2 regions of the Streptomyces zaehneri genome follow, and region 2 is predicted to be linked to the other one. Evidence: riboswitches for the same ligand, from Rfam matches in the RefSeq annotation. Region 2 holds a riboswitch; the other holds the start of a gene.
The links. A riboswitch is a leader RNA that binds a small molecule or an ion and turns the genes downstream of it on or off. The one in region 2 is predicted to bind cyclic di-AMP.

Region 1 (4,994 bases), on a different contig from region 2:
CGCCGTACGCGAGGGCCTGGCCCTGTCCGAGCCGGCCCCGCTCGTGGGGCAGGAAGCCGACCGGCTCTCGCCCCTCGTACACCACCGCCACCCGCGAGCGTGGCCGTACCAGGCCCACGGCGTCGGTGAACTCCGGTTCCATGAAAGGGTTTCGCGGCAGCGCCGACGCGGCGCGCAGCGCGCGCCACCGCTCCCGCTCCCCCTCGCCGAGGTCCTGCGGCCTCAGCACACGAATGCGCCCACTGCTCAACCTGACCCCCCGATCAAGTCCCCCTGGACACCTGGACGGTACCGGTCCACCCGGTCATCGCGGTAGGTAGCGTCCCATGTTGTTGCCAACCGGTGCAGAGGCCTTTAACCGTCCGCTATCCGGCGATGTGCCAGAAAGCTGTTTCATCGAGTCGGTCGGCAGCCAGGCGTGAGCCAGGAGTGCAAGGGGAGTTGGCGGAACCGGACAGGACTCGGACGTCGGCCGGTTCGCGTCGAACCCGGGGGGCCTGGGATCCGTATTCTCTGATCATGGCCGCACCCACCGCATATGCCGCGCGCACCGCGTACTCCCTCATCGCCACCGACCTGGACGGGACGCTGCTCCGCGGCGACGACACCTTCTCCGACCGGTCGCTCGACGCGCTCGCGCGGGTGGCGGCCGCCGGCGCACGCCACCTGGTGGTGACGGGACGGCCCGCGCCCCGGGTGCGCCCGCTGCTCGCCCGGCTGCACAGCAGGGGGCTCGCGGTGTGCGGGCAGGGCGCGCAGTTGTACGACGCCGGAGCGGACCGTCTGCTGTGGTCGGTCACCCTGGACCGGGAGCTGGCCGAGACGGCGCTCGGCAAGATCGAGGCGGAGGTCGGGCAGCTGTACGCGGCTGTCGACCAGGACGGTGTCGACGGGCTGACGCTCATCGAGCCGGGTTACCAGATGCCGCACCCGACGCTGCCCGCCCTGCGTGTCGGCCGGCGCGACGACCTGTGGTGCGAGCCGATCAGCAAGGTGCTGCTGCGCCATCCCGCGCTCTCCGACGACGAGTTGGCGTCGACGGCCCGCTCGGTGGTCGGGTCGCTGGCCACCGTCACCATGTCGGGGCCGGGCACGGTCGAACTCCAGCCCTGCGGCATCACCAAGGCGACGGGTCTGGCCCTGGCCGCCGAGCACCTGGGGCTGCGGCCCGAGGAAACCGTCGCTTTCGGGGACATGCCCAACGACATCCCGATGTTCGACTGGGCGGCCCGGGGCGTCGCCATGGCCAACGCCCATCCCGAGCTCAAGGCGGTGGCCGACGAGGTGACGACGTCGAACGAGGACGACGGCGTGGCCGTCGTCCTCGAACGTCTGTTTCCATAACCGGCTACCGGCTACCGGCAACTGGCCGCTACCGGCTACCGGCTGCGGCAACTGGCCGCCGCCGGTGTCGGCTGTCGGCTACCGGGTACCGGCCACCGGTCGTCGGCCCCGGCCAGTCGGTCACCGGCGGCCGGCACGGGTGACCGGCACCGGTGACCGGCCGGCGGGACGGTCAGTACGCGCCGAACACGTTGTCGATCGAGCCGTAGCGCGCGGCCGCGTAGTTGCAGGCGGCGGTGATGTTCGCGACCGGGTCGTACGAGTCCCACGACGTGCCGTTGACGTGGTAGGCGCGGAAGGTCGGGTCGATGACCTGGAGCAGTCCCTTGGACGGGATGCCCGCGGCCGCGTTGGAGTCCCAGAGGTTGATGGCGTTGGGGTTGCCGGAGGACTCGCGGATGACGTTGCGGTAGATGCCGTTGTACGTCCCCGGGATGCCGTGCTGCCCCATGACCTGGAGGGAGGCGCGGATCCAGCCGTCGAGGTTGTTGGCGTAGCCGAGGCTGGTGGCCGTGGAGACGGCCGGGGTCGCCGCGGAGGCGGTGGTCGCCCCGAGGACGGGGAGAGCGAGCACGGCCGCGCCGGTGGCGGCGACGGCGAGCGTGCGGATGAAACGGTTGCGGCGCGGCTGAGCGGCAGCGGGCATGTCGAATTTTCCTCTCCGGCGCCTGCGAGGTGAGCTGTCGGGTTCGGGCGGGAGCTGCCCGGTCGCGTCCTGACGGTCGCGGCTTTACCCCAAGCCGTACGGCCTGTCCGAAACGTCTCGTGTATCCAAGACATCCGGAAATTCCGTTTCGGCGACTTACCTGGTTCCCCCGCTCCTGCCGAGCGTTATCGATGGGTGTTCGGGCGGCGGCAGGATTCGGCGTTCCGCCCGACAGGCCGGGAACGTATGCGAGAGCACATGTCCGAAACAAGTACCGGATTCACAGATCACCCCTATTGACCTTGGTCTGTGGCCTATGGGGTGCTTGATCCTTTGTGGGTGCAAAGCTTCAACTTGCTTGAGGGGTGCGGAGGATCGGTGAAGAGTGAACCCGGACGGGATCTCCGCGGGGAGTGAGCCAACTCACCAGCGTTCACAAGAGTGGCGAATCGGGCATTAGGCCCAACTCACTGTTAAAGCACCGGCAATGGGTGGCGGAGGGGGTGCGGAGGAATCGGCTTTCCTCGCGCCCGACGTGCCGCGGGGGAGGAGTGGAGGGGATGCGTGATCGTCGTCACGTGGAGAGAGGGCCGGACGGGCCGGTCGGGCCGACGGGAGGCCCGGTCCGGGACATGAATCTCCGGTTCCCGGAAACTCTCTCCATGTCCGCTCATATGAGCTGATCGAAAACATATCGGGCGTGATCCGATAGCGCCTGGCCTGCGGGGGCCTCCCGGGCGAGTCCATTCGAGCCCGCGGGACGTGGGGGCTATCGGTGATCGAAACGTGACCGGATACGCTGACTTGAGTGATGGCAGAGACCTATCGACAAACCGCGTAATCGCCAGTAGACACCAGCAGACAGGAGACCCCTCGTGACCGTCGTCGGGCCGTTCGGGCTGAGCGTGCGGGACCAGGCTCTGGAAGCCGATGTCCAGGCCGGATTGGCGGCTGTCGAGGAAGGCTTGCTCGAGGCCACCAAGAGCGCGGTCCCGTTCATCACGGAGGCCGCCCAGCACCTCGTACGCGCGGGCGGGAAGCGGTTCCGGCCGCTGCTCGTGGTGCTCGCGTCGCAGTTCGGGGACCCGTACGCGCCGGGCGTGGTGCCCTCGGCCGTCGTGGTGGAGCTGACCCACCTGGCCACGCTGTACCACGACGACGTGATGGACGAGGCGGCCGTGCGGCGCGGTGTGTCCAGCGCGAACACCCGCTGGGGGAACTCCGTCGCCGTCCTCACGGGCGACTTCCTCTTCGCGCGTGCCTCCCACATCCTGGCCGACCTCGGGCCCGAGGCCGTCCGGGTGCAGGCGGAGGCGTTCGAGCGGCTGGTCACCGGGCAGATCCTGGAGACGGCGGGGCCGACGGACGGGCGGGACCCGGTCGACCACTACCTGGACGTGCTCGGCGGCAAGACCGGCTCGCTGGTGGCCGTGGCCTGCCGCTTCGGGGCGATGATGTCCGGCGCCGACGAGACGGTCATGGACGTGCTCACGCAGTACGGCGAGCGGCTCGGCGTCGCCTTCCAGCTGGCGGACGACGTCCTGGACATCGCCTCCGACTCGCACGAGTCGGGCAAGACGCCGGGGACGGACCTGCGCGAGGGGGTTCCCACGCTGCCCGTGCTGCGGCTGCGGGAGCGGGCGGCGCGGCTGTCGCTGCCCGAGGACATCGCCCTGTGCGAGCTGCTGGACTCCGACCTGACCGACGACGCCCGGCACACCGAGGCGCTTCAGGCGCTCCGGGCCCACCCGGCGCTGGAGCAGGCCCGCCGGGACACCGTGCGGTACGCGAAGGAAGCCCGGTCCGCGCTGGCGCCGTTGCGGGAGTGCGACGCGAAGGCGGCGCTGATGGAACTCTGCGACGCGGTGGTCCACCGGGCCGGCTGACCCCGGGGACCCCTACGGGTCGGATGCCGCCTCGTCACCTTCGTGTCATACCGCAGGCGTATGTGGAGTTGAGCCCTCGGGCTGACGCTTCCTCATGGCTGATTTGGTCAGATGGGAACCACGGAAAACACCACTCCTCACCGATTCGGGTGAGAATGGCGGCTTGGGGTGGGGACGTTCAGGCGCGAGATGACCAGCCGCCGCCGACGACGGAGGTAAGGCACACATGGCACCGAAGGCATCCGACGACACCACGACCGGCGGGGAGTCGACCGGCGCGGAAGCCGACGACCTGCGCCTCGGACGGCGCAAGGCCGCGCGGTACATCGTCCCGGTCACCGTGATCGGTGTGGCGGCGGCGACGATCGGGCTGGTCCCGGCGCTCGCCGACTCCGGCGACCCCGACCTGCCGAAGATCACCGCACAGCAGCTCCTCGACAAGATCGCCGCTTCGGACGTGCAGCAGCTGTCCGGGACGGTGAAGATCAGCACCGATCTCGGGCTGCCCGACCTCGGCGGACTGGAGAGCGGGCTCCTCTCGGGGGCCACCCAGGGCGGCGACGGTTCGTCCGCCGACCCGTCCACCAAGCTCACCGAGCTCGCCGCCGGCACGCACACCCTGCGCGTCGCCGCCGACGGCCCGGACCGGCAGAAGCTCTCGCTGCTGGAGAGCGCCGCCGAGTACAGCGTCATCCACAACGGCAAGGACGTGTGGGGGTACGACAGCGCCTCCAACGAGGTCTACCACTCGACCGCCGACGAGAGCGCCGGCAAGGGCTCCGGCAAGGCTGAAGCCCCGGTCCCCGCCACGCCCCAGGAGCTCACCGAGGACGCTTTGAAGGCGGTCGACGACACGACCTCCGTGACCGTCGACGGCACCGTCCAGGTCGCCGGCCGTGACGCCTACCAGCTGCTGGTCAAGCCGAAGCAGTCCGGTTCCACGGTCGGCGCGATCAGTGTGGCCGTCGACGCGAAGACGGGCCTGCCGCTGAAGTTCACGCTGACCCCGGCGAGCGGTGGCGCCGCCGTCGTGGACGCGGGCTTCACCCAGGTCAGCTTCGCCAAGCCCGCCGCGTCCACCTTCGACTTCACCGCCCCCAAGGGCGCGAAGGTCACCG
Region 2 (4,994 bases):
CCTACGCCTGGCTGCGCGAGCACGCGCCCGTGCACCGCACCGTTCTTCCCAGCGGGGTCGAGGCCTGGCTGATCACCCGGTATGCCGACGCGAAACAGGCCCTCGCCGACCAGCGGCTCTCCAAGAACCCGGCGCACCACGACGAACCGGCGCACGCCAAGGGCAAGACCGGCATCCCCGGTGAGCGCAAGGCCGAGCTGATGACGCATCTGCTCAACATCGACCCGCCGGACCACACCCGGCTGCGACGGCTCGTCAGCAAGGCCTTCACCCCGCGTCGGGTCGCCGAGTTCGCGCCCCGGGTCCAGGAGCTGACGGATCAGCTCATCGACCGGTTCGCCGCCGAGGGGAAGGCCGACCTCATCCACGACTTCGCCTTCCCTCTCCCCATCTACGCGATCTGCGACCTCCTGGGCGTCCCCCGTGAGGACCAGGACGACTTCCGCGACTGGGCGGGGATGATGATCCGGCACGGCGGGGGCCCGCGGGGCGGTGTCGCGCGGTCGGTGAAGAAGATGCGCGGATATCTGCTGGAGCTGATCCACCGCAAGCGCGCGGAGCTTCCCGCCGACCCGGCTCCCGGCGAGGACCTCATCTCGGGTCTCATCCGCGCCTCGGACCACGGTGAGCACCTCACCGAGAACGAGGCCGCCGCCATGGCCTTCATCCTGCTGTTCGCCGGCTTCGAGACGACCGTCAATCTCATCGGCAACGGCACCTACGCCCTCCTCACCCACCCCGAGCAGCGCGCACGCCTCCAGCGGTCGCTCACCGAGGACGACGGCGAGCACGGCCTCCTCGAAACGGGCGTCGAGGAACTCCTGCGCTACGACGGCCCCGTGGAACTCGCCACCTGGCGGTTCGCGACCGAGCCGCTGCGCATCGGCGGGCAGGACATCGCGCCGGGCGACCCCGTGCTCGTGGTGCTGGCGGCCGCCGACCGTGACCCGGCGCGTTTCTCGGACCCCGACACCCTCGACCTGTCCCGCCGTGACAACCAGCACCTCGGCTACGGCCACGGCATCCACTACTGCCTGGGAGCGCCGCTGGCCCGGCTGGAGGGCCAGACCGCGCTGGCCACCCTGCTCACCCGGCTGCCCGATCTCCGACTGGCCGCGGATCCGGCCGAGTTGAGGTGGCGCGGCGGGCTCATCATGCGCGGACTGCGGACTTTGCCGGTCGAGTTCACTCCGGTGCATTCCGGTTCATGAGGATCCGCATCTGACCGGATGTCAGCCGGAGTGTGACCGTTCGGCGGAGCAAAGGTGACCAACACTCAAGTCTGTGATCTTCACGTGATCTGCGCGGCATTAACTTGTGACAAGTGATCGTCTGCCGATACGTTCTCTCGTCAGCGCGACGCATCGGTTCCACCTGCCGCGCCGGTCAGTGCTGTCCAGAGAAAGGCCCCTCGCATGCTCTCCGGGAACGGTCGTCACCGTCGCCCCCGCCAGGCCCCGGCCCTCCTTGTCGCGGCCGGAGTGACGGGCTCCGCCATCGCCATCCCGCTGCTCGCCGCCTCCGGCGCGAGTGCGGCGGACGGCACGGTGTGGGACAAGGTGGCGCAGTGCGAGACCGGCGGCTCGTGGAGCGCCGACGAGGGCGGCGGCGAGTACGGCGGCCTGAGCCTCACCCAGAAGGACTGGGAGGCGCACGGCGGCCTCGACTACGCCACCAGCCCCGACCTGGCCAGCCGCAGCCAGCAGATCGCCGTCGCGCAGAAGGTGCTCGCGGCCGAGGGGATCGGCGCGTGGGGCACCTGCGGGCTGACCTCCGGGCTCACCCAGGAGAACGGCGCGCTGAACGTGGACACCGGCGTGGCGGACGATTCTTCCGACTCGTCAGACTCGTCTGGTTCTTCCGGATTGTCCGACCTGTCCAGGGGATTGTCCGGATCCTCGGGCGCCTCGGGCTCCACGGCCGACGAGAACTCCTCGACCGGATCGTCCGACTCGTCCGCTGATTCATCCAGTTCGCCTTCGGCATCCGCTTCCTCCCCTTCGTCCCCTTCCTCCGCCGCCACGGGTGACTCCGGTACCTCCGGTGGTTCCGGCGGCCGGAGCGACGGCTCGACGGGCGACGACTCGTCCACGGCGACCCCGGGCGCGGACGACTCGGACAAATACGTCCAGGACGAAGGTTCTTGGAGCCTCGTCGACACCGGCTCCCTCGGCTCGGGCAAGCACCGCGGCGCCACCGCCGACGAGGCCACGACCAAGAGCGCGACCGACGACGGCCTGGACGGCACCACCACCGCCTCCGCCGGCCGGCACGCCGCGGCGACCTATGTCGTCCAGGAGGGCGACTCCCTCGCGTCCATCGCCGACTCCCTTGGCCTCGACGGCGGATGGCGCGCCCTCTATGCCGAGAACCGGGACCTCATCGGTGTCGACCCGAGCAACATCGCCGCCGGTCAGACCCTCGACACAGGGGTGGAATAGGGCGCAAAGCCCAAGAAAAACAGTGGCAGTTCGCGTCACGCTTCGCGCCGAATGTCCGGTTTGGTGAAAGTGTGGGATGAGTCTCAGAAGCCCTGATCGTCTTTGAAATTCCGCCGATCGCGTGTCTACGGTCGAGGCCGCTCGGCAACCCGGGCCCCGGCCGTCGCAACGCCGAATCCTGCCAGCGACGACCCGGGAACAGTCGTCGCGTCAAGCGCCGTAGGCAGGAGCGGGGGACCCAAGGTAAGTGCCGCGCCGGTCGGTTGACCGGAACGGCTCGGGGTGAAGCCACACCTCCCACGGAGCAGCGCTCCGACGGGCGAGGAAGTGGCCGGGCAACTCACACGGCCCGAACCCGACAGCTCACCTCGCAGGCGTCGGTGAGGGGATCCACCATGCTGTTTTCCGCCAAGGGCAAGCACCGCCGTCCCTCCAAGGCGACCCGCGTCGCCACGCTCGCCGGCGTCACCGGCGTCGCCATCGCCGCCCCGCTGATGGCGGCCGGCAACGCCTCCGCCGCCACCGCCTCCGAGTGGGACGCGGTCGCCCAGTGCGAGGCCGGCGGCAACTGGTCCATCAACACCGGCAACGGCTACTACGGCGGTCTGCAGTTCTCGGCGTCCACCTGGGCCGCGTACGGCGGCACCGCCTACGCCTCCACCGCCGACCAGGCCTCCAAGTCCCAGCAGATAGCCATCGGCGAGAAGGTCCTCGCGGGCCAGGGCAAGGGTGCCTGGCCGGTCTGCGGCACCGGCCTGTCCGGCGCCGCCTACAACGGCTCGAGCGCCGGCTCCTCGAGCTCCGGCTCGTCCAGCTCCTCCGGCTCCGCCGGCTCGTCGAACAGCGGCAGCACCAGCAGCCGCTCGACCGAGGAGCAGAGCGCCTCCCGCTCGACCGACCGCCCGGCCGCCTCCAAGACGGTCACCACCCCGACCGGCAAGAAGGTCAAGAAGGGCGACGGCGAGTACAAGGTCGTCAAGGGCGACACCCTCAGCTCCATCGCCGAGAAGCACAAGGTCAAGGGCGGCTGGGCGAAGCTGTTCGAGCTGAACAAGGACATCGTCGTCGAGGCCGACCTGATCTACCCGGGCCAGCAGCTGCACCTGAAGTGACACCGCGCCCGAGGCGTCACGGCGCCTGAAGTGACACCGCATCTGGGGTGTCGCGGCGCCTGGGGGTGTCACCTCACGTGAAGTGACACCTGGCCCCCAGAGAAGCCACAGCGCCCTCATATGCGAGGTCGGCACACTGAAGACCTCGTGAGGGTCACCCCCCGTCCCCACGGGCCCCCCGCTCCGGTGCGTGTTCCCCCGTACGCACCGGAGCGGGGTTTCTCTTTGCCCGTTCGTCACCTCCTGTCGGCTTTTCTCGGCCACTCCCTTTGTTCCGGGCGGAAACAATAGGTACCGTCTGTCTGTCCACGGGACGGTCGGTCGGCTGCCGACGGTCCCGGGGCGGTTAGGCTCTAGTCGCAAGGCTCAGCAAGGGCTCATCAAGGCCCCCGGGCCCCGCACAACCAGCGTCACATCCCAAGAAGGAGATGCTCGTGCCGTCCATCGACGTCGTCGTAGCCCGGGAAATCCTGGACTCCCGAGGCAACCCCACGGTCGAGGTCGAGGTCGGCCTCGACGACGGCAGCACGGGTCGTGCCGCCGTTCCGTCCGGCGCCTCCACCGGTGCCTTCGAGGCCATCGAGCTCCGCGACGGTGACCCCAACCGCTACCTCGGCAAGGGTGTCGAGAAGGCCGTCCTCGCCGTCATCGAGCAGATCGGCCCGGAGCTCGTCGGCTACGACGCCACCGAGCAGCGCCTGATCGACCAGGCCATGTTCGACCTGGACGCCACCGACAACAAGGGCTCGCTCGGCGCCAACGCCATCCTCGGCGTCTCGCTCGCCGTCGCGCACGCCGCCTCCGAGGCCAGCGACCTGCCGCTGTTCCGCTACCTGGGCGGCCCCAACGCGCACCTGCTGCCGGTGCCGATGATGAACATCCTGAACGGCGGCTCGCACGCCGACTCCAACGTGGACATCCAGGAGTTCATGATCGCCCCGATCGGCGCGGAGTCCTTCTCCGAGGCCCTGCGCTGGGGTGCCGAGGTCTACCACACCCTCAAGAAGGTGCTGAAGACCAAGGGCCTGTCCACCGGCCTCGGCGACGAGGGCGGCTTCGCCCCGAACCTGGAGTCCAACCGCGCCGCGCTCGACCTCATCATCGAGGCCATCAAGCAGGCCGGTTACGTCCCCGGCGAGCAGATCGCGCTCGCGCTCGACGTCGCCGCGTCCGAGTTCTACAAGGACGGCAAGTACGAGTTCGAGGGCAAGTCCCGCTCGGCCGCCGAGATGACCGAGTACTACGAGGAGCTCGTCTCCGCGTACCCGCTCGTGTCCATCGAGGACCCGCTGTACGAGGACGACTGGGCCGGCTGGAAGGTCATCACCGACAAGCTGGGCGACAAGGTCCAGATCGTCGGCGACGACCTCTTCGTCACCAACCCCGAGCGTCTGGCCCGCGGCATCGAGGAGGGCTCCGCCAACGCCCTGCTCGTCAAGGT

Region 1: another riboswitch for cyclic di-AMP. It lies ahead of QQM72_RS26880 (transglycosylase SLT domain-containing protein); the one in region 2 lies ahead of QQM72_RS35450 (transglycosylase family protein).

What each region holds. Positions count from the first base shown of each region.
Region 1 is NZ_JASTTJ010000018.1:78,013-83,006, reverse strand. It holds gene QQM72_RS26890 (GNAT family N-acetyltransferase) at 1-229, opposite strand, end outside; gene QQM72_RS26885 (HAD family hydrolase) at 520-1,344, shown strand; gene QQM72_RS26880 (transglycosylase SLT domain-containing protein) at 1,517-1,990, opposite strand; cyclic di-AMP (ydaO/yuaA leader) riboswitch at 1,995-2,206, opposite strand; gene QQM72_RS26875 (polyprenyl synthetase family protein) at 2,866-3,876, shown strand; gene QQM72_RS26870 (LolA family protein) at 4,103-4,994, shown strand, end outside.
Region 2 is NZ_JASTTJ010000029.1:95,944-100,937, reverse strand. It holds gene QQM72_RS35460 (cytochrome P450 family protein) at 1-1,211, shown strand, start outside; gene QQM72_RS35455 (transglycosylase family protein) at 1,416-2,441, shown strand; cyclic di-AMP (ydaO/yuaA leader) riboswitch at 2,647-2,833, shown strand; gene QQM72_RS35450 (transglycosylase family protein) at 2,837-3,553, shown strand; gene eno (phosphopyruvate hydratase) at 3,982-4,994, shown strand, end outside.